DNA from 3 places in the Nocardiopsis sp. L17-MgMaSL7 genome. Region 1 is predicted to be linked to each of the others. Evidence: predicted binding sites of a transcription regulator. Region 1 holds the regulator's gene; each other region holds the start of a gene.

Region 1 (7,465 bases):
TCACGGGGATCGAGGCCGCCCTCCGTACTCTTCCCGGACCGCTGGCCGGAGTCCTGTCCGGTCATCTGGCCCGCGGCCTGTTGGACTGCGTCGGTCATGGCCTGGCGCGGGTCGCCCCCCTGGGCGACGGCGCCGGCCGCGCCGCGCACCGTTTGCGCGAACGACATAGGCATGCACTTCCTTGTGACGGAACGTCGGGAACTATCGGCTTCGACGTCGCGTACCGCGACCTGGTTCCAGGTCGGGGCGGGTTCGTTTCAGGACAAACCGGTAGTGGTCAGCCCCCAGCTTGACACGGGGGCCAGCCGAAACCCATGGGTGTGTCCCGAGCGTGACGCGGAATCAGCCGCTCGGTGATCCGGGGCCGCCAATGCGTGCCGGATGGCGCGGCCCCGGGTGCGGGGCTAGGGTGGGTTTTCGGATGCTTCGCCGGTGGCGACTCCGCCGCCACCGATGCGGGCGGCCGCCTGCCCTGCTGTGTTCCTGCTACGCAGGCTCCGCTGTCTCGTGCGGCGGGGGCTGCCCCGGGGTTGGCTGTCCGAGCTTCATCTGCCGGGGCCAGAGGCAACCTGGTGGTAACGCGGCCATCGCGCCGCAGGCGTCCGTTGAGGGTGGTGGCGGGCGACGAAGAGGGTCCACACCGCGCCGCAGGCGTCCGAAACCACACCCCAGCCTCGTCATGACCGCATCGCACCGAACGGGGAGTTCTCCATGCCCGCAGTACCCAGTGCCGTCCTGACCACCGCCGGTCTGATCGGCGGCTACTCGGTGGCGCGCGCCACCGGAAACCGGCCCCTGGGCGGCGCGGTCCTGGCCGGTTTCGGCGCGGCGGCCTTCGAGACCACCCGCCGAAGCTCCGGTCTGGGCACCGCCGTCGCGCTGACCGGCGTGTACGTGGCCGCCTTCGGCCTGTCGCACCCGCTGGCGAAGAAGGTCGGCTCGTGGCCCGCCGTCCTGGGGGTGACCGCCGCGACCGCCGCCGTCGCCGTGGCCTCCAGCGACCGCTCCGAGCCCTAACGGCCGTGGATGTAGGCCTCCAGCTGGGCCCGGTCGTCCTCCAGACCCCGTAGACGGCTCTTGACGAGGTCGCCGATGCTGACGATCCCGGCCAGGCGTCCCTCGGCGGTCACGGGGACGTGCCGGAACCGCCGCACGGTCATGTGTTCGCTGACCTCCTCGACGGTGTCGTCGGGGGTGCAGGTGACGACGTCGGAGGTCATGATGTCGGAGACGGGGGCGGACATCAGCTCCGGCCCCCGGCGCTCCAGGTGCCGGACCACGTCGCGCTCGGAGACGATCCCGACGAGGGTGTCGTTCTCGGCGACCACGACGGCGCCGACGTTGTGACGGGCGAGTTCGGTGAGCAGTCGGGCGACGGTCGCCTCGGGGGCGACGCTCACCACCTCCGGGCCCTTCGCCCGCAGGATCGCGGCTATCAGCATGGGAACCACCTTCCACTGGCCGTCGCCGGGTGCCGAAGGGGTACCCGTTCCCGGCCCCGCCAACCAAAGGTGTGGACCACCCGCGGGCGGGCTCCCTCCGGAACCCGGCCCCCGGGAGTCAGCTGCACCCGCTGGTGGCGCCACAGCCCTCACAGGCGAAGCAGCTGCCCGCGGGGCGCATCCTGGTCCCGCAGGTGGTGCACAGCGGGGCGTCGGCCATGAACCCCTCGTCGGGGGCCGCCCGTTCGGGGCGCTCCTCCCGCGCAGGCGCCTCGGCGGAGGCCGCGGACTGCGCGTAAGACTCCACCTGAACGGCGGCCTGGGCCGGGTCCTCCCCGTGGACCCGGGCCTCCCGCTCCGAGGCGGACAGCACCCCCAAGGCGGCCCGCTCCTCGTGGGGCAGGTGGTCCAGGGCGAGGCGGCGGAAGATGTAGTCCACCACCGACTGCGCCATACGGATGTCCGGGTCGTCCGTCATGCCCGCCGGGTCGAAGCGCATGTTGGTGAACTTCTCCACGTAGGTCTCCAGCGGCACCCCGTACTGGAGTGCGATGGAGACCGCGATGGAGAAGGCGTCCATCACCCCCGCCAGGGTGGAGCCCTGTTTGCCGAGCTTCAGGAACACCTCGCCGAGCCCGCTGTCCGGGTAGGAGCCCGCGGTGATGTACCCCTCGGCGCCGCCCACGGAGAACGACGTGGTCTCGCTCGGCCGCTTCTTGGGCAGTCGCCGCCGCACCGGCTTCGACGCGTCCTCGGCTTCCGCGGCGGAGGCCGACAACGGCTGGCCCACCTTGCAGTTGTCCCGGTAGACGGCCAGGGCCTTGAGCCCGAGGCGCCAGCCCTCGTAGTAGATCTCCTCGAAGTCGGCGACCGTGGCTCCCTCCGGCACGTTCACCGTCTTGGAGATCGCCCCCGAGAGGAACGGCTGGGTGGCGGCCATCATGCGCACGTGCCCCATGGGCTCGATGTACCGGCGCCCCATGGCGCAGTCGAACACCTCGTAGTGCTCCCGTCGGAGACCGGGAGCGTCCACCACGTGCCCGTGTTCGGCCACGTGGTCGACGATCGGCTCGATCTGCTCGCCCTGGTAGCCCAGGTTCCGCAGCGCCCGGGGGATCGCCTGGTTCACGATCCGCATGGACCCGCCGCCGACCAGCTTCTTGTACTTGACCAGCGAGAAGTCCGGCTCGATCCCGGTCGTGTCGCAGTCCATCATGAACCCGATCGTCCCGGTGGGGGCGAGAAGGCTCGCCTGGGCGTTGCGCCAGCCGTTGCGTTCGCCGACCTCCAGGCACCGCTCCCACTCCCTGGTGGCGGCCGCGTGGACGGGCTCCTCCAGTGCGCCGACGGTGCGCAGGCCGTCGTTGGCCGCCGCGTGCTTGCGCATGACGCGCTCGTGGGCGCTCTGGTTGCGCCCGTATCCGTCGTAGGGGCCGACCACACCGGCCAGTTCGGCGCTTCGGCGGTAGGCGGCAGCGGTCATCAAAGAGGTGACGGCGGCGGCCACGGCCCGTCCGCCCTCGGAGTCGTAGGCGTGGCCGGTGGCCATCAGCAGCGCGCCCAGGTTCGCGTACCCGATCCCCAACTGCCGGTAGGCGCGGGTGGTCTCACCGATCCTCTCCGTGGGGAAGTCCGCGAAGGTGATGGAGATGTCCATCGCGGTGATCACGAGTTCGGTGAGCCGGGTGAACCCCTCGACGTCGAACGTGTCGTCCTCGCGCAGGAACTTCAGCAGGTTGATCGAGGCCAGGTTGCAGGACGAGTCGTCCAGACTGAGGTACTCGCTGCAGGGATTGCTCGCGCTGATGCGGCCGGTCTCGGGGTTGGTGTGCCAGTCCTGGATGGTGCCGTCGTACTGGATGCCCGGGTCGGCGCACTCCCACGCGGCGGCGGCCATGCTGTGGAAGAGCTCCTTGGCGTCGACGGTGGCGATGACCTCGCCCGTGGTGCGGGAGGTCAGACCGAACTCGGAGCCGGTCTCCACCGCGCGCATGAACGCGTCGGACACGCGGACGGAGTTGTTGGCGTTCTGGTACTGGACGCTGAACATGTCGTCGCCGCCCAGATCGACGTCGAAGCCCGCGTCGCGCAGCGCGCGGATCTTGTGCTCCTCGCGCGCCTTCGTCCCGACGAACTCCTCAATGTCGGGGTGGTCCACGTCGAGCACCACCATCTTGGCCGCGCGACGGGTGGCGCCGCCGGACTTGATGGTCCCGGCGGAGGCGTCCGCGCCGCGCATGAAGGAGACCGGGCCCGAAGCGGAGCCCCCGGAGGACAGCAGCTCCCGACTGGAGCGGATGCGCGACAGGTTCACCCCCGCGCCGGAGCCGCCCTTGAAGATCAGCCCCTCCTCCTTGTACCACTCCAGGATCGACTCCATCGTGTCCTCCACGGAGAGGATGAAGCACGCGGAGACCTGGGCCTTCGAGGTGGTGCCGACGTTGAACCAGACCGGGGAGTTGAAACTGAAGAGCTGGTGGGCCAGGGCGTACTTGAGTTCGTGGTCGAAGACCTCGGCGTCCTGGTCGGAGGCGAAGTAGCCGTGCTCGCGGCCGGTACTCGTGTAGACGCCGACGACGCGGTCGATGAGCTGTCTGAGGCTCGACTCGCGTTCCGGGGTGCCCACGGCCCCCCGGAAGTACTTGCTCGCCACGATCTGGGTGGCGTTCACCGACCAGGTGACGGGGAACTCGACGCCGTGCTGCTCGAAGTTGACGGTGCCGTCGCGCCAGTTGGTCATGACGACGTCGCGGAGTTCCCATTCGAGGGTGTCGTACGGATGGACGCCCTCGGTGGTGTTGACTCGGCCGATCGTCAGGCCCTTGCCCCCGCGCCTGGTCGTGCCGTTCGTCCTTCGCGTCATGGCGACCCCTCCCCGAAGGTCATGCGCGGACCCGGCGGTGACCGCGCGGACGTTCATGTGTGTTCGGGGTGGTGCGGAAGGCACGGTCTCTGCCCGGCTCTCCGCCCACCATGCGGCGGCCTCCGGGGTTACCCGGTGGTGTCGACCGCGGGTTCTCCCTCGCGGTCCTCCCGCAGGCTCGCGATCTCGGCCTCGAAGTCGGCGAGGCTCTCGAACCCACGGTAGACGCTCGCGAAGTGCAGGTAGGCGACCTCGTCCAGGTCACGCATGGGGCCCAGGATGGCCAGGCCGATCTCGTGGGCGGGCACCTCGGCCACGCCCCGGCCGCGGATCTCCTCCTCGACCTGCTGGCCGAGTTTGGCGAGGGCGTCCTCGGAGACGGGACGGCCCTGGCAGGCGCGGCGTACCCCGGCGATGATCTTGGTGCGGCTGAAGGGTTCGGTGACCCCGGACCGCTTGGCCACCATCAGCAGGACGGTCTCCTGGGTGGTGAAGCGCCGCTCGCAGACGGGGCAGGTCCTGCGGCGCCGGATGGCCGCGCCGTCGTCGGTGGACCTGCTGTCGATCACCCTGGTGTCCGGATGACGGCAGAACGGACAGTGCATCCCGGTTCACCTGGCTTTCCTGTACCCGACCAACAACCCTGGAGGTCTACTTAACCACAACTTATTGACCACAGCCCCCATGTCAACACCAGATGTTGTGGTCGAACCTAGGCGTTGGGGCGGACACCCGCAACCCTGCCGACGGCGTGTCCCCAAACCCGGAACAGGGGCGGCCAAGGAACGGGGTTCGAGGAGGTGGAAACGGGGATGCGCGGCTCCGGGAGACGAATCCAAGGATAAGGGGGCGCGGGCGCGCGGCTCGACGCCCGCCACGCCTCGGCGCCGACCGAATTCCCCCCTCTCCTGTCAGCACGGAGTGGCGGCGGGGCACGGCGAGACGAACCCCATACCGGAGCGCGCATTCCACGGACAACGGCCACGGCGAGCGTGTACACACATAAGTCCGGGCCACCGGAAATCGGGACGCGAAAACACAATGCGAAATCCGTGCGCGCCCTCGTCCACACGTTCTCGAACGCTTGTTTGATATCACCGTGTGCAACGACTAAAGTTGACCTTGATTTCACACCGGCTTCGCCGTCCGGTCCGCGTGGCCGATCCGGCCACACACAGGCCCTGACCGAACCGAACACCGAGGAGGCCCGGCCGTGCCGGAGGAGAACCCCGGAGCCGTCGGCTCCGGACCCACCACCGTTCTTTCGCCCGTGGACCCGGGCCCGCCCGGGTCCGACACCCCCAAGCTCACCGCACGTCAGCAGAGTGTCCTCAACTGCATCCAGCGGTACGTCCGGGAACGGGGTTACCCGCCGTCCATCCGGGAGATCGGCGACACGGTCGGCCTGTCCAGCCCCTCCAGCGTGGCGCACCAGCTCAAGGTGCTCCAGCGCAAGGGTTACCTGCACCGGGACCAGAACCGGCCGCGCGCCGTGGAGCTGCGCACCCCGGGCCGTGAGGCCTCCCAGACCCTCACCCAGGAGGAGCTCACCGCCGACTCCACCAGGGCGGCCTCGGTGCCGCTGGTCGGCCGGATCGCGGCCGGTGGCCCGATCCTGGCCGAGGAGGCCGTGGAGGACGTCCTGGCGCTGCCGCGTCAGCTGGTCGGCGAGGGCCGCCTGTTCATGCTCACCGTGGTCGGCGACTCCATGATCGACGCCGCGATCACCGACGGCGACCTGGTGGTGGTCCGTCAGCAGCAGACCGCCGAGAACGGTGACATCGTCGCGGCGATGCTGGACGACGAGGCCACCGTCAAGGTGCTGCGGCGGGAGCCGGACGGGCACGTGTGGCTGATGCCGCGCAACGACGCCTACGAGCCCATCCAGGGTGACGAGGCCACCATCCTCGGCAAGGTCGTCACGGTCATGCGCCGGGTCTGAGCCCAGGTCCCGGAGCCGGGGGTGGTGGGCGTGCCGATACGCTGAGGGCGTGTCGACACCTGCCTCCGCCCCCGTGTCCCCTTCCCCGAGCCGACCGCGCACTGCCCTGGCCGCGGCCCTGGTCGCCGGGGCCCTGCTGGTCTCCGCGTGTACGCCCAGCGACGGTGACGGCCCCGCGCTACCGGGTGCCGCCGGGCAGGAGCGCGAGGTCTCCTTCGAGGGTGGCGGTTTCACCGTGCCCGGCACCTTCACCGCTCCCTCCGGCGCCGGCGAGGGCTCCGTCCCGGGGGTGCTCATCGTCTCCGGCAGCGGCCCCACCGACCGGGACGGCAACGGCGCCGCGCGACCGGACGCCAACACCAACCTGAACCTCGCCCGGGTGCTGAGCGGTGCGGGCGCCGCTTCGCTGCGCTACGACAAGTTCGGCAGCGCCGATCCGGCCGACATGAGCGCGGCCGAGGAGGAGGCTCTCGACCAGCCGGTCGACCCCCTCGTCTTCGACCGGCAGATGGCCGCCGCCTACACGGAGCTGGTCTCCCAGCCCGAGGTGGACCCCGAGCGCACGGTCATCCTCGGCCACAGTGAGGGCGCCCTGTTCGCGCTGCGCGCCCACGAACTCCTCGACGCCGAACCCGCACTGGTGCTGGCCGCTCCGCCGGGCACCCGCATGCTGGATCTCATCGACCGCCAGGTGTCCGAGCAGATCCGCACCGCCGAGGCCCAGGGCGGTGTCGGCGAGGTGACCGCCGCGCGCATGCTCTCGGACCTGCGGGCGGGCCGGGCCGCCGTGCGCGCGGGCGGGGAGCTGCCCGAGAGCGACACCACGGGGCTGTTCGACGAGAACAGTGCGGACTACCTGACCTGGATCGACTCCTTCGACCCCGTGGAGCTGGCCGAGGGCCTGCCCGGGGACACCCCGGTACTGGTCCTGTGGGGCGACCAGGACGCCCAGGTGAACGAGGAGGAGGTCGACCGGCTCATGACCGGTCTGGACGGCGCCGAGCGGGTGGACCTGTCCGGGGTGGACCACATCCTGCGCGAGTACGACGACACCCCGGGGGCCGCCGCCCTCGACGCGGACCGTGCCTTCTCCCCCGACGTCACCCCGGCGCTGGAGCGGTTCCTCGACGGTCTCTGGTAGCCGACCCGGGAGCCGCTAGTCGTCCGCGGGCGCGGGCAGCTCTTCGACGACGGCGCGGGCGAGGATCTCGGCCTCCT
Region 2 (7,465 bases), 130 kb from region 1:
GGTACCCGGGCCGGGGCGCATGACCACGCCGACCCTCCGCCGCTCCTCGTCGTCGAGTTCGCCGTCGTCGGGCAGCGGCTGCTGGTCGGTGGCGGAGAGCACGAGTTCCTCGTTGACCCACATGCGCAGGTCGATGTACGGGTCCTCGCCCTCCTCGGCCACGTACTCGCAGGCGAACTTGAGGTTGTTGGTGACCAGGTCGTCGACCTCGACGTCGTAGGGCAGCCCCCTGACGTCGGACTCCTCGTCGATGAGGTCGAAGGGCTCGAACCCCCTGACCTCCGTGGTCTCCGCGATCGCGGTGTCCCCGCTCTCCTCCGTCACCCGGCGGATCTGCGCCTGGGCGCCGTCGAAGCGCAGGAGCGCCTCGTACATGGTGCGTTCGTCCTCGCCGGACTGGTCCCAGCAGCGCACGCCGAAGCTGGTCTCCGCGGGGCCTTCGAGCGGAACCAGGTTGGTGCTGATGAGGACACGGTCCGGGGTCTCCCTGTCGTAGGGGACGATCGTGCCCCGGGAGTCGTTAAGCGTGGGGTCGAGCTGGAACACCACGGCGTTCTGCTCGGCCCAGTAGCCGTCCGAGTAATCCGGGTCCTCGGGGTAGAAGGTGCGGGCGTCGGACCAGCCGGGGTCGGTGGCGAAGTCCGTGACGTAGATGCTGGTGGTGTCCTCGGGCGGATCGTCCGAACCGGAGAGCAGGACGGTGGCGCCCACCCCCGCGACCAGGACGACGGCGAGCGCGGCGCCGCCGATGAGCATGACCCTGCGACGACCGCCCGGTTTCCCGCCGTTGGGCGGCACCGGAGGCTGCCCGGGCCCTTGGGGGCCGCCGGGGCCGTGCGGACCGTTGGGGGCGCCGGGGCCGCCGTGGCCGGAGTGGGCGGGCATCCCGTGGGAGGGCGAGTTCCCGGCCGGGGGCTGGTGGTGCTGGTTCGGGCCGAACCCGCCCTGGCCCACCGCGCCGTACCCGGCGTTGGGGTGGGGCTGTTGCGGGCCGCTGGTCGGCGGGTGTCCACCGCCCGGTCCGGAGTGGCCCCCCGCTCCCGACGCGTAGTGGCCGTGGCCGCCCTGCTGCGGACCGGACGGCAGGCTCTGGGGGTGGGGGAGATGACCCTGGGGGTAGTGCCGGGCGTGCTCGGCGGGCGGCGCCGACTGCTGGAACGGGGGCTGCTGGAACTGCGTCTGCTGCTGCGGGGCCTGCTGGAACTGGCCCGGGTGGGGCGGCGTCTGTTGGTTCGGCTGGGACTGCTGCGGCGTGGAGAACCGCGGGTCCGGAGGGGGCGCCTGCGGCGCCTGGGGTTGATCCTGTGGCGGAGCGGAGCTCGCCGGAGGGGCGGAGGGCTGGTCCTCCGGCGGAGTGACGGGCTCCGTCGGATCCGGTGCGTGCGAGTCCTGCGGCGCGGAGCCCGCCGAGGGGACCGTGGCCCGACCCTCCGGAGGTCCCTCCAACGGCGTGGTGGCGTCCTCGACCGAAGCCTGATCCCGAAGCTCGGGCTCGGTGGGCTCCGGAGGTCGGCCGGGCACCGGCGTGCTGCTCGGCGGCGCCCATGAGGTGCTGATCGTGCGCCTCACCTCCGCCTCCTCCGGCTCCTGCTGTCCGGTCAGATGGGCCAGCAGCTGCTGGGACGTGGGACGGTTCTCCGGCTTCTTGTCCAGCGCGGTCCCGACCAGGTCCACCAGGCTCGGGTCGAGTCCCTCCAGCCTGGGTGGTGCCGTGGAGATGTTGTGCAGCACCGCGGGGACGGTACCCGCGTCGAAGGGCGCACGGCCGATGCCCGCGAAGGCCACCAGGCAGCCCCATGCGAAGACGTCGGCCGCCGCCGTGGCCTGTTCCCCCAGGATCAGCTCGGGCGCCATGTAGGAGGGGGTGCCCATGAGCTGGCTGGACCGGGTGACCGCACCGCTGGAGTCGTCCAGGGCGCGGGCGATCCCGAAGTCGATCACCTTCGGGCCGACCGGAGAAAGCAGGACGTTGGCGGGCTTGAGGTCGCGGTGCACGATCCCCGACCCGTGGATCGCCGTCAACGCGGCCGCCACACCCATGGCCAGGCCGTCCAGGGTCCCGCCGTGCATCGGCCCGCCGCCCCGGACCGCCTGGTCCAGGTTGGGTCCGGGCACGTACTCCGAGACGATGAAGAGGGGTTCGCCCTCCAGCCGGGCGTCGATGACCCCGGCAGTGGAGAAGCGGGCGACCCGGCGCGCGGAGGCGACCTCGCGGGCGAAGCGCAGCCGGAAGGACTCGTCGTCGGCCAGGTCGGGGTGGATCAGTTTGACGGCCACGGAATGGTCGGCGGCGTCCTTGGCCAGGTACACGGTGCCCATGCCACCGCGCCCCAGGCGGCCGACGATCCGGTAGCCGTCGAGTTCGCGCGGATCGCCTGCGCGCAGGGGTTTGCCGCTTTCGTGTCCGTTGGACGTCACAGTTGGGGGTCCCTTGTATGGATCGTGTGATGCGCGCCCATCAGCGTACCGATCTCGACACGCCGGCGCGTTCTGGTGGTTCCGGCCGTTGAAGCGGGCCGGAACTGGGCTGATTCGAGCTGTGGTGGGTGGTCCACCGGGCCGGGGCCGGGGCGGGGGCTCCGGGCGGGAGGTGGCGGTCGGCCCCGCCGAATGCGTCCAGCCGAAGGCTCCCGAAGAGGCGGGCCGACTGTGGGTCGGATCGGCGGTGCGCGGACGGAGGGGACCGGCGGGGTTGTTGACGGACGTTCGATCAAGGACACGGATGAGCGCGCGTGCCGGGCGCCGATCGGGCGGCGGAGCTCGCGGGCACGTGGAGGTGCTACCCGAGGTGATGTCGAGAACGCGGAAACAGTTCCAAGGAAGCACCGCTTTCGATAGGATTCGAATACTTGTTCGAATGCCTGGCCGTACTTCCCCACGGACGGGCCCTTCCGGTGGTGTGCGCTCGTACACGGCCGGACACCAGGCAAGAGGAGTCGGTCGATGGTGGGGGGAACTGTCGTGGGGCGGTACTTCGGGGCGAAGGTGAGGGTCGTCGAGGACGAGGGCCGACCCACCCGTTTCACCTGGGAGGGCCGGGTGTACGGGATACGCAGGATCATCGACCACTGGGTCACGCTGCGCCGCGACTGGACCCCCGGTGCGGGTTCCCAGGTGCCCGAACGCAGACACTGGCGGGTGGAGGCGGGCTCGGCCTACGCGCAGGGCGTGTACGAACTCCGCCACGACGCCTCCACCGGTGAGTGGTCGCTCAGCCGGGTGTGGGGCTGATCAGAGACCGCGGGGCCCGGGGCGGTCGGGGCAGGGAACCGGGGTCGCCGGAGAGCGGGGGCTCGGGTCGGCGGGCGTCACGGCCCGACCCGGTCGGGTACAGGAGGCAGCCCCGTACCACGGACGACGTCGCCCGGGACGAGGCCGAACGAGGCCAGGTCCGACCTGCCCTCGTGCAGGGGCATCGCGTTCCGGTCGGTCCCCTCGCGGACGAACCCGGCGGCCTCGGCCACCCGGCACGAACCGGTGTTGCCCGTGGCGGCCTTGAGCTCCACTCGCTGGAAACCCTGCCCGAGGGCCCACCGGGACACGGCCACGACCGCTTCGGTGGCCAACCCGCGGCCACGACCCCACGGCGAGATCCAGTAACCGATCTCGGTGACCATGGCGGCCCACTGCGTGCGCAGCAGCGCGACCGACCCGGTGAACCGGCCCGTCGCCTTGTCCACCACGGCCCAGTGCTGGCCGTCGCCGCCGGTACGGATGGCCGGGGCGACGTTCAGACAGAAGTGCTCGGCTGACTCCCGGGTGTAGGGCAGCCCCGGCGCGGGCAGGGGGATCCACCGCTGGAGCTCGGGGTCCACGCACGAGGTGTACACGTCGTCGATGTCGTGTTCGAGCAGGGATCGCAGGCGCAGGCGCTCGGTCTCCAGGATGACCGCGGGCATGATCGGAGCGCTCTGGACTGTGGCCATGCGTGTGTTCCCCCTGTGCGTACGACCGCCGGGTGGTTCCGGGCACCGATCAAGATACGACGTCCCACGGGCGTGTGGAACCGAGTTCCGTCGACCCGCCCACCCGCACTCTCCGGCGGTGGGGAGTCGGAACGCCCCACCGCCACGGGGTTCAGAGCAGACCGTCGACGACCCTCTGCCGGATGACCGTGTCGAACACCTCGGAGAAGGCGTTGCCCGGGCACTCGGTCTGGAGCCAGTCCCGGTGTCGGGCCACCGCCTCCTGCTCGGTCGCCACGCCGGTGTCCGGGTGCACGTACTCGATCCGCTCCGCCGCGTCCACGCCGGTGAGGGCGCTCAGGACCCGTAGGACGTCCACGAGCGAGTCCTGGGCCGCCCGCGTCGGCAGCTCGTCGGTGAAGTCGCCGAGCAGGCACACGCCGATGTTGCCGTGGTTGAACCCGAACGCGTGGCCGCCCGTCACCGACTCGGCCAGGCCCGGCAGGGGGACCCCTCGGAAGATCGGGAGGCCGCCACCCGAGTGGCGACCCTCGTAGATCCCGCCCTCCGGGTCGATCAGCAGGTGGTAGCCGACGTCGCCCCACTCCTGCTGCACCGCGTGCAGGTGGTAGACGGCGCGCACGTCCGCCGAGTGGTCGTCCGTGGTCGCCATCGCCGTGTGGTGCACGGTCAGCGCCTGAACCCGGTGGAACTGGGCGGTCCACAGGTCGTTGCCGTCCTCGTCGAAGCGCAGCGACTCGTCGGCGCCCCACCCCGCCCGGGTGCGCACCCGCAGGACGGAACCGCCGGTGAGGGTGGTGACCCCCTCGTCCTCGGCGGACAGCGCCACCCGCTCCTGGCCGCCGAGCCGCAGCTCCTCACCGTCGTGCAGGTTCAGGGCGGTCGTGTCGGCGCCGTCCGCGCCGCGCACCTCGTAGCCGGTCGCTCCCTCGGGGGCGCGCGCCATGGCGGAGGCGGAGGGCGACAGGTGCTCGGGTCCGGCCGTGTGGAAGTGCAGGTCCTGCCAGCCGCCCAGCCCCTCGGCGGTCTCGAAGCGCACTGCGGCGTTCTCGGAGACGGAGTCGGGCGCCTGGGTGACGGAGACGAGGTCGAAGCGGCGCTCGGGGCGGACGACGGCGCCGGTGACGTCGGCCGGTTCGCTGAGGATCCTGGGCGCGGTCAGGGCGGCGGAGGAGTCTCCGGTGGTCCGCGCGGAGGCGGTGGCGGAGGCGAGCAGAGCCGGGGCGATCGCGGAGAGTCCGGTCACGGTGGTGGCACCGGCGAGGAAGTGACGCCGTCGCATGGCGAGGTCCGTTCCGATTGGGGGCGAGTACCGGGAGCAGGGGTGTTCGGGTACCGGCAAAGAGTGCCACAGGGCCGTGACGCACGGCATCCGACGCGCTTGCGCCGCGGTTCCCCAGTGGGCCCCGCGCCGGGCCGAAACCACAGACCGCCCCGCCCCCAGCGGTCCCCAGGGCTCGGGGAGAGGGACGGGGAGTGGGTCGGGGTCCGGTCCTGGCCGCAACCCGCTCCCTGACGAGCCGAAAGCCCTCCCCTGGGCCGATACGTGGATCGGAGAACCAGAAAATGTACGCACGGTGTTCGAGTGGTCGCACAGTGAGATGGGGTGGTGCGCGTTCCCCTGCGCACGCACCGTTTCCCCTGCTCAGATGGGGTTCTTTGGGTGTTGTCGAGTAGTCCTTACGGGCCCCGTACCGTACTTCGGCGGGGTGACGTAGGGCCGCGAACCGGGCGCGAACCCCCTCCGGTTCCCGTCCGGGACTCCCGTACACAGCCCGTCCCCACGCCTTCTCTGGCACAGTTGATGGTGACTTGAGGACCCCGGCACTTCGGCCGGGGCGAGCCGTTCCGGGTCGGGGGGACCCGTGCGAGCGGCATGACCGCCGCGGACTACGCTGGTCCGAATCCCTAACGGACCAGGTGGAACCGGGCAGCTCACAGACCTCTTCTTCTCTTCTCTTCTTCGGGGAGCGATCATGACCAACGACGACCGCGAGGAATCCCGTCGCGGTGAGCAGGAGGGCGCGTGGCAACGGGGCAGCGGACCCGTGCCCGGCCTCGGCGGCCTCCTAGACGGACTGCCCGAGAGCGGCAAGGGTGCGCAGGCGCGCGACCCCAGACCCCCTGCGCCGCCGTACAACCCCTTCCGGAGTACGTCCCCCGGGGCGGAGCCGCCACCCCCGCCCGGACACCACCCCGCCGCCGAGCCCGCGCCCACGGCCTTCACCACCCGGCCGCAGCAGACCAGGCAGCAGGCCCCTCCGGAACCCCGGGCCCGACACGCGCCCACGGAGATCCAGGAGCCCCCCGTCGCCCCTGAGCGCGATCCCCGGTTCAACGTCATCCCCTTCCGCTCGGGCAGCCGCCACTCCGGTCCCGCGCAACCCGAACACCCTTCCCCCGCCCGAGCCGCCCAGCCCGAACCCGCGACCCCCGAGGCCCCGCGGACAGAGCCCGCGCGGCCCGAGCCCACCACGAACCCCGGCCAAGCGGACGAGAACCGTCCGGCCACCGACCCGAAGCAGAGCGACACCGTGCACGCACACGAAGCAGCGGCACCCCTGGAGGTACCGCAGCACACGGGTCCGCGCCAGCGGACCGAACCGGAGGAACCACAGGGGGCGCCGGCACCGGCTCTGGTCCCCGCCATCCAGGCGGCCCGCGAGGCGCTCAACGCCGAGGCCCAGAGCGCCGAGGCCCAGAGCGCCGCGGGGGCCCGGGAGGTCCCGGGCACACCCGGTGACGACGTCTGGAGCGACGCGGGCCACGCCTTCGACGAGGCCGAGCGCGCCGCCGTCTACCGCGCCATCCGTGACCGCCGGGACGTCCGTGCCGGATTCCTGTCCGAGCCGGTCCCCACCGAAGTCCTCACCCGGGTTCTGGAGGCCGCCCACCAGGCGCCCAGCGTGGGGCACACGCAGCCGTGGGACTTCCTGGTCATCGACGACCCCGAGATCCGGGCCCGGGTGCGCGGCCTCGCCCAGACCCAGCGCGACGCGCAGGGCCACACCCGGCCCGGCACCCGCGCACAGGCGTTCTCCGGGCTGAAGGTCGAGGCGGTGTTGGAGAGCCCGATCAACATCGCGGTCACCGTCGACCCCAGCCGCGGACCGCACAGCCCCGGACGGCACTCCAAACCCGCCTCCTACTCGGCGGCGCTCGCCGTGGAGAACCTGTGGCTGGCGGCCCGGGCGGAGGGGCTCGGCGTCGGCTGGGTCGCCTTCACGGACGAGCGCGACGCGGCCAGCGTCCTCGAACTCCCCTCCCACCTCGAACTCGTCGCGTACCTGTGCGTCGGCTACGTCGAGGACTTCCCCACCGAACCCGAACTCAGCCTCGTCGGCTGGGCCAGGGGACGCCCCCTGTCCTGGGCCGTGCACCGCGACCGCTACGGGCGCCGAGGTCTGCCCGGCCAGGAGCCGACCACCCTGCTGGAGGAGACCATCACCGCCATCGGAGCGCTCAACGCCCGAGCCGTGGAGGAGGCCAAGGACCGACAGGACCGTATGACCAAGCCGCGCGGTTCCCTCGGAGTCCTG
Region 3 (7,465 bases), on a different contig from region 1:
GCCACGAGCGCTCCTGAGCCCGGACACGCCGCCTCCGCCACACCACACAAAGGAAAGCGCAAAGTAATATTTGTGCACAGGGAGTAGTCATTCCCTGTCAAGGGCGGCCCGAGGGGAGCAGTATGCGACATTCCATGCCGTCTTGGGGTAGCTCCCCGACGAGCGCGGTCCAGGGGATTCCAGGCTGCACCACCATCCCCGGACCGTGGCCCGCGCACCGGCCCTCCCCGCACGGGCACGCGGGCGACCCGTATCCGACCGACGCCGACACCGACGAGGAGGTCGTCCCGGCTTCGGCGCACCCCTGGGAGAGACCGCTGCTCGCGCTCAGCGTGATGGTGACGCTGGCCCTGGCGATGGTGCTGTTGAGGCTGGTGTGGTCGGTGTCGGCTTCCCTGCTGTGGACGGTGCTGGCGCTGGCCGCGGTGCTGTTCGTGTGCTGGTCGGCACGTGGTCTCCGGTACGCCCGTGAGCGCGCGGAGTCGGTACGGATGTCGCCCACCCAGTTCCCCGAGGCGTACCGGGTGGTGGTGTCGCTGGCGCAGGAGATGGGTCTGGCCCGCCCCCCGGAGGCGTACGTCCGCCCCGGACCGGTCTCGGCTCACGCCGACGCCGCCGCCCACGGCCTCCGGCGCTACCTGGTGCTGCCGGACGCCCTGCTCGACGACAGGGGCCTCCCGCGCGACCGGGAGGCCCTCGCCTTCCTCGTCGCCCACCAAATGGGTCACCTCGCCGCCGGGCACGCGGGTTACTGGAGGCGGGTGGCCACCCTCGGCGCGGACCTGGTCCCCGGCCTGGGCTCGGCGCTGTCCCGGGCCTGCGAGTACACGGCCGACAACCACGCGCACGCGCACGTTCCCGAGGGGGCCCACTCGGTGCGGCTCTTCGCCGGCGGCCCCACCCTGTACACGCGGGTGAACCTGGGCGAGATGGCCGCCCGCGCGCGCACGGACCGGGACTGCTCGCTGATGCTCTACCACCTGCTCTCGCGACGCCCCAGCAACACCCGCAGAATGGCCGCCCTGCGCGACCGCGACCGCCGCGGCCGGGTGTTCCTCTAGGAGCCGCCCCTGGCAGCCCTCACGGGCGCCACCGCCGTGAACGGCCGGAGTAGCGGGGTCGCCCGACGGCGCCGAGAGGACACTCCCCCACTGGAGGCGTTGGCGCGCGGCGATCGCGCCACAGGGCCCCGACCAGGGGGTTCTCCACGAAAAGCGACCCGTGCCACCTCCCGAAGACTTGACTCGTTCGAACACCTGTTCGATACAGTGTCCCTTGTGAGTCTCCTGAACGACCAGATCGACGTCCGTTCCACCGACCGTGGACACCCCGCCAAGTTCACCTGGCGCGGCCACACCTTCCGCGTGCGCCGGATCATCGGCGACTGGCCCGCCCGGCCCGGGGCCCCGGGTGTACCGGCCACCCACATCCACCTGCTCCGCGTCTCGGCGGAGTCCGAGACCGGGCACCCCAGCATCATCGACATCTCCCGGGACGCCGCCTCGGACCGCTGGACCATGCGGCGCCAGTGGGGCTGACGGGCGCTCCGGGTGGGGCACCAACCGGGCCGCCCTGATCCGCGCGCCCAGGCTGCCGCGCTCAGATCAGTGGGTCGGTGCCGAAGAGCTCCAGCTCACGGCCGAGCCTGCGGTGGTCGTGCTGTGCGGTCATCTCGTTCCTCCCGGTGTGGGACGAGTGAACGCAGGACGAAGGCCCCGGGGCACTCGCCCCGGGGCCTGTCGAAAACTCGGTTCAGCGCGCCGGGACTGGTTCCGGCGTCGTCGTCACTGCGGCGCGCTGCATGTCGGTCACCGTATCAGCGCTCGTAGTACGGTTCACCGTCGTCGCCACGGGCCCAGCGGACCCGTTCCAGGATGCGTTCGGCCATGGGCGGCATCTCGGACTCGGCGAACCAGTCCACGTCCAGGCTCTCGTCACCGTCGACCCGGGGCCTCCCGCCGACCGGACGGCACCGGAAGGCGAGGTCGAGGAACTGCACACGGTCGCCGTTGGGGTAGGTGTGCGGTTCCTGACCGATCACGGTGACCAGTCGGTCCACCTCGACCCGCACACCGGTCTCCTCCCACACCTCGCGGACCACCGCCTGGGCGGGCTGCTCCCCCGGTTCGAGGATGCCGCCGGGGGTGGCCCAGCGCCCGTCGTCGGAACGCTGGTGCAGGAGCACGCGCCCCTCGTCGTCGAGCACCACACCGGTCACCCCCACCAGGGGCAGGAGGGAGTGGCCGACGTGCTCGCGCAGTTGGGTGACGAAGTCCGGAACGGGCATGGCACCGACACTAACGCCGAACCGGGCGGGTCCGGCTGATCAACCACGCCCACGGCGGAGTTCGGCGTACTCGTGGTCCAGGACCGACATCAGGACCGCGTCGTGCCAGGCGCCGTCCCAGCGCAGGTGCTCACGCCACACTCCCTCGCGGACGAAACCCGACCTGGCGTAGGAGCGCTCGGCGCGGGTGTTGAAGGCGAACACCTCCAGGGCCACACGGTGCAGACCGGCGGTCTCGAAGGCGTACTCCAGGACCAGGTCGGTGGTCTCCGTTCCGAAGCTCTGGCCGGTGACCGCCATGGAGCCGAGGGCGATCCGGTAGTGCGCCTCCGCGTTGTCCGGGTCCAGGTCGATGAGCGCGCACTCCCCGAGGACCGCGCCGTCCGCCCGCGCGCGAATCACCCAGTCGGCCCGGTCGTGTCGGTGCTCGCGCGCCGTGAACAGTCGGAGCAGCTCCTCGGCGTCGAACTCCCGGTGGGTGCCGGTGAGCCTGCGGACCTCCGGGTCCATGTCCACCAGGCCGGGGATGATCTCGTGCGCGTTGGCGGCGCCGAGCGGTTCGAGCCGGACCCGGTCACCGAGGAGGGAGGGCTGGTCGCGGAAGACGTCGGGAGGCACCATGATGGGAATCCAACCAGCGCCCCCACACGCGGGCAACGGGTTTTCGACGGGGGGTACGGTGGCGGCCGGTACGGGCACGGCGGGTCTGCACACCATCCGCGAGAACAACCTCCGGGCCGTGCTGCGGACCGTCCGCGCGCTCTCCCCGTGCTCGCGCGCCGCCGTCGCCACTGCCACAGGATTGAACAAGACCACCGTGTCCAGCCTGGTCGCCGACCTCATGGACCGTGGCCTGGTCAGGGAGACCGGGCAGACCCCGCAGGGGCGGGTGGGCCGCCCCGGTGTCCTGCTGGCCCTGGACGACCGCTCCGTGGCCGCGGTCGGCGTGGAGGTCAACGTCGACTACCTCTCGGTGGTGGCCGTGGACCTGGTCCACCGGGAACTGGTGCGAGGGCACGTGCCGCTGGACGCCCGTTCCGCCGGGGCACACGCCTGCGCGGACCGGATCGCGACCGCCCTGCGCGAGGTCACCGAGGAACCCGCGCTGAAGGGCCGCACGGTGGTCGGGGTGAGCGTCGCGGTGCCCGGGCTGATCGACGCCCCCTCGGGCACGGTGACACGGGCACCCAACCTGGACTGGCGGGACGTCCCCCTCCGCGACCTCCTACGCACCAGGTTGGAGGGTTCGACTCTGGCGGAGGCCACCGTCCTGGTCGACAACGACGCCAACCTCGGCGCCATGGCCGAGTACCGGTTCGGTTCCCTGGCCGGTCTCGGCGACCTCGTGTACGTGACCGGTGAGGTGGGGATCGGCGCGGGCGTGCTGACCGGGGGCGAGCTGCTGAGGGGAGCGGGCGGCTTCGCCGGGGAGATCGGCCATCTGGAGCTGACCGCCGACGGCCCGGAGTGCTCCTGCGGGCGACGGGGCTGCCTTGAGGCGTTGGCCGGGATCGGGGCGATCCTGCGCGCCGCCCTGCCCGACCTGGTCGGGGACCTCCCCCTGAGCGGCGGGGACGTCGCGGACCTGGTGGACACCGTGGTGGCCCGCGCGTCGGCGGCCGACCCGACCGCCGTCGAGGCCCTGGAACGGGCCGGAACCTGGTTGGGACGCGGGGTGGCGACCCTGGTGAACGTGGTCAACCCCGGGGCCGTGGTGGTGGGCGGGTACTTCGTGCCGATGGCCCCGTGGCTGCTCCCCGCCTGCCGCGCACAGGCCCGGGACCGGTCCTTCGCCCCCGAGGCGGGCGGGTGCCGGGTGGAGCCCTCCGACCTCGGCATGAGCGCCGCCTCGCGGGGTGGCGCCGCCGTGATGATCCACGGCCTGGACGCGGGTGACCTGCCGCTGCCGTAGGCGGAGGCGCGGGGGCGTTCGGGGCCCCTCCCCTGCGGGCTCCCGGCCTGGTCGCTTCGCTGGAGCCCGACCGGATCGTGCTGTGCCCCGACCTCCACCACGACGCTCGCTGGCCCGTTGGACGGTCGGAGATCCACCGCCGACGATCCGGGCCGACCTCGACCAGGCGTGCGCGACACACGGGCTGGACGAAACGACCCGTTGACAATTAGTTGTGACTCTAGACAAACTGGCCGAGTCCGATGCCCTCCACGGACCGACCCCCCAGGAGCACACATGACCGACCTCCGCCCCACACCCGAGGACCGCTTCACCTTCGGCCTGTGGACCGTGGGCTGGCGCGGCGTCAACACCTTCGGCGACCCGGTCCGCCCGGTCCTCGACCCGGTGGACGCCGTGCACCGCCTCGCGGACCTCGGCGCCTACGGCATCACCTTCCACGACGACGACCTCGTCCCGCCTGGCAGCACCTCCGGAGAACGGGACGAGATCCTCCGGCGCTTCCGGGGAGCGCTCGACGAGACCGGGCTGCGGGTGCCGATGGTCACCACCAACCTGTTCAGCCACCCGGTCTTCCGGGACGGCGGATTCACCTCCAACAGCCGGGACGTGCGCCGCTACGCGCTGCGCAAGGTCATCCGCAACATCGACCTCGCGGCCTCGCTGGGCGCGCGGACCTTCGTGTGCTGGGGCGGCCAGGACGGCGCCGAGACCGAGGCGGGCAAGGACCACCGCGCGGCCCTGGACCGCCTGCGCGAGGCCTTCGACCTCCTGTGCTCGTACGTGCTGGAACAGGGGTACGACCTGCGCTTCGCCATCGAGCCCAAGCCCAACGAGCCGCGCGGCGACGTGCTGCTGCCCACGGTCGGCCACGCCCTCGCCTTCATCGAACGGCTGGCCCACCCGGAGATGGTGGGGGTCAACCCGGAGGTCGGCCACGAGCAGATGGCCGGTCTGAACTTCGCGCACGGGGTCGCCCAGGCGCTGTGGGCGGACAAGCTCTTCCACATCGACCTCAACGGACAGCGCGGCGTCAAGTACGACCAGGACCTGCGCTTCGGCGCGGGCGACGTCAAGGAGGCCTTCTTCCTCGTCGACCTGCTGGAGCGGTCCGGGTACGAGGGTCCGCGGCACTTCGACTTCAAGCCGCCCCGCACCGAGGACGTGTCCGGGGTGTGGGAGTCGGCGGCTGGCTGCATGCGCAACTACCTGATCCTCAAGGAGAGGGCCACCGCCTTCCGCGCCGACCCGGAGGTGGCCGCCGCGCTGGCCGAGTCCCGGGTCGCCGAACTGTCCGAACCCACGCTCTCGCACGGGGAGAGCGTGAAGGACCTGCTCGGGGAGGAGCTGGACCTGGAGGCGGTGGGGCCGCGCGGGTACCACTTCGAGCGGCTGGACCAGCTCGCCCTGGACCACCTCTTCGGCGTGCGCTGACAGGGGGCGCCCCCGGCGGGCGGGGGGACGTTCGCCGGGGGCGCGGGGGGCTCGGAGTCATCCGAGCGGTCTCAGATCAGCCGCCGACAGTCCCCGGGGCCTCGTCCTGGACGGCGGCGCGCTCGTCGTAGAGCCGCGCGAAGTCCCGCGCCCGCTGGCGGTAGCGCTTCGTCCAGGGTCCGAGGAAGAGCAGGTACGCGACGAACAGCAGGGTGAACGCCGCGGTGAAGAAGAAGTCGCGATCCATGCCGCTGAGCAGGTAGTTCATGATCGTCAGCGCACCGAACATCACCATTCCGACCCCGCTCAGCACGTTGACGGTCTTCGGGGAGTTGATCTTCGCCTCCGCCTGGGCGGCGACCACCCGCGCGATCCGGTTGACCTCGTCCCGCTCGTGGAGACCGCCACGGCGCAGCTGACGCTTGGCCTCCAGCAGGTCCACCGGGTCGGTGTCCGGATGCAGGGTCGAGGTGCCGAGGGTCCGGCGCAGGAACTTGGGCATCAGCCACACCATCAGGGCACCGATGACCACGACGGGGGCTGCCGCACCGAGGAGGACCGGGACGAACGCCGTCCAGTCGTCGAGCAGGATCACGCAGAGGACGAGTGGCGGGAGCAGCGCCAGGAGAAGGACGACCGACATGGCCCTGACGGCGTAGGCACGCGGGTTGTTCTGCGCGTAGACCTGCATCTGACCGAACAGGGCCCTGGGATGTCGGCGAGCGGACCGGGGGTAAGTCGTGTGCTCGTTCATGCCGAACCCACTACCCGGAATTCCCGTTACCATTCCGAGACCCCCTTGGTGGGGCCCCGATGGCTGACCGCCGCGCGCCTCGCGGCGGCGAACGCCTCGACCACGGCCCTGGCTCTCCGCTTGGACTTGATCTCCTCGGGAACGGCCAGGGTCACCAGGACCACCGCGAAGACGCCCACCGCGAGGAAGAACGTGGACGCGGCGCCCCAGAAGCCGAGGGAGGCGTACCGGTCGAGGGCCAGGAACAGGTTGAACCCGGCCAGGACGCACAGTCCCAGCGTCATCGGCCACATCCGCTGGCCCCGGACCTGGGCGGCCAGAGCCGCGGCGATCCGGTCGACGGCGGGGACGCCGGTCAGCGTTCCCGAGCGGAGTACCCTTCTCGCGGCGCGCAGGTCGGCGGGACGGGTGTCAGCGGGGAGTTCGACCCTGGACGGTGCCAGGTTCAGGAGAGCGGTGAGCCCGACCACGAAGAGCGGGAGGACCACGACCCCTCCGAACAGGGCCAGGGTGATGCGAGCGGCCGCGGGGAGATCGAGGGTGAAGACGAAGCCCAGGAGGGCGGTCAGGAGAAAGAGCAGCGCGAAGCTGATCCCGGCCACACGTAGGGCGTGACGCGGATCGTTCAGGGCGCGGACCTGGAAGCGGAGGGGGTCGAGGAGCCGACGGGGGGACCTGGGGGAGGGATGTGCGTCGTTGATGGCTCCATTGTCCCCCAGAGAACGGGGACGCACGGAGTTGTCCACAGGGCGATGACACCGCACCGCTTCGGGGCGGTCATGGCCGGGCGACACCCGATCCTCTCCGGGCAGGGCACCGCGCCTGCCGGAGGAGGGCACGGGAGAGGAGGGGCGTCAGCGGCTGTCACGGTCCCGGGAGGGGATCCACGGAACCCTCTGGACCACTAACCGGCCTGGCGTTTGGCCTCCAGGGCCTCCATCGCCGCGACGGCGGTGGCGACGGTCTGGTGGACCGGAACCTGCCGGTGCAGGCCGACCAGTCGGACGACCTTGGTGACGCGTTCGTTCAAAGCCGCCAGAGACAGGGAACCGTCCAGCTCACGGACGTTCCGATAGGC

Evidence for each region. The regulator LexA, encoded in region 1, represses DNA repair genes until DNA is damaged. The targets are predictions, from matches to a motif close to TCGAACANNTGTTCGA.
Region 2: the regulator LexA is predicted to act here: its motif matches at 2,842-2,857, upstream of BDW27_RS04990 (DUF6504 family protein).
Region 3: the regulator LexA is predicted to act here: its motif matches at 1,249-1,264, upstream of BDW27_RS23505 (DUF6504 family protein).

What each region holds. Positions count from the first base shown of each region.
Region 1 is NZ_QGTF01000002.1:399,456-406,920, forward strand. Features, by position in the region: gene BDW27_RS04415 (SPFH domain-containing protein) at 1-167, opposite strand, end outside; gene BDW27_RS04420 (hypothetical protein) at 712-1,017, shown strand; gene BDW27_RS04425 (CBS domain-containing protein) at 1,014-1,442, opposite strand; gene BDW27_RS04430 (vitamin B12-dependent ribonucleotide reductase) at 1,561-4,305, opposite strand; gene nrdR (transcriptional regulator NrdR) at 4,434-4,910, opposite strand; gene lexA (transcriptional repressor LexA) at 5,519-6,247, shown strand; gene BDW27_RS04445 (S9 family peptidase) at 6,297-7,388, shown strand; gene BDW27_RS04450 (hypothetical protein) at 7,404-7,465, opposite strand, start outside.
Region 2 is NZ_QGTF01000002.1:527,581-535,045, reverse strand. Features, by position in the region: gene BDW27_RS04995 (serine/threonine-protein kinase) at 1-2,418, opposite strand, end outside; gene BDW27_RS04990 (DUF6504 family protein) at 2,944-3,231, shown strand; gene BDW27_RS04985 (GNAT family N-acetyltransferase) at 3,309-3,926, opposite strand; gene BDW27_RS04980 (peptidoglycan recognition family protein) at 4,078-5,208, opposite strand; gene cobT (nicotinate-nucleotide--dimethylbenzimidazole phosphoribosyltransferase) at 5,903-7,465, shown strand, end outside.
Region 3 is NZ_QGTF01000016.1:88,111-95,575, reverse strand. Features, by position in the region: gene BDW27_RS23515 (DivIVA domain-containing protein) at 1-17, shown strand, start outside; gene BDW27_RS23510 (M48 family metallopeptidase) at 135-1,061, shown strand; gene BDW27_RS23505 (DUF6504 family protein) at 1,278-1,538, shown strand; gene BDW27_RS23500 (NUDIX domain-containing protein) at 1,817-2,287, opposite strand; gene BDW27_RS23495 (GNAT family N-acetyltransferase) at 2,327-2,908, opposite strand; gene BDW27_RS23490 (ROK family transcriptional regulator) at 2,967-4,199, shown strand; gene xylA (xylose isomerase) at 4,476-5,633, shown strand; gene BDW27_RS23480 (hypothetical protein) at 5,710-6,387, opposite strand; gene BDW27_RS23475 (hypothetical protein) at 6,414-6,989, opposite strand; gene BDW27_RS23470 (STAS domain-containing protein) at 7,292-7,465, opposite strand, start outside.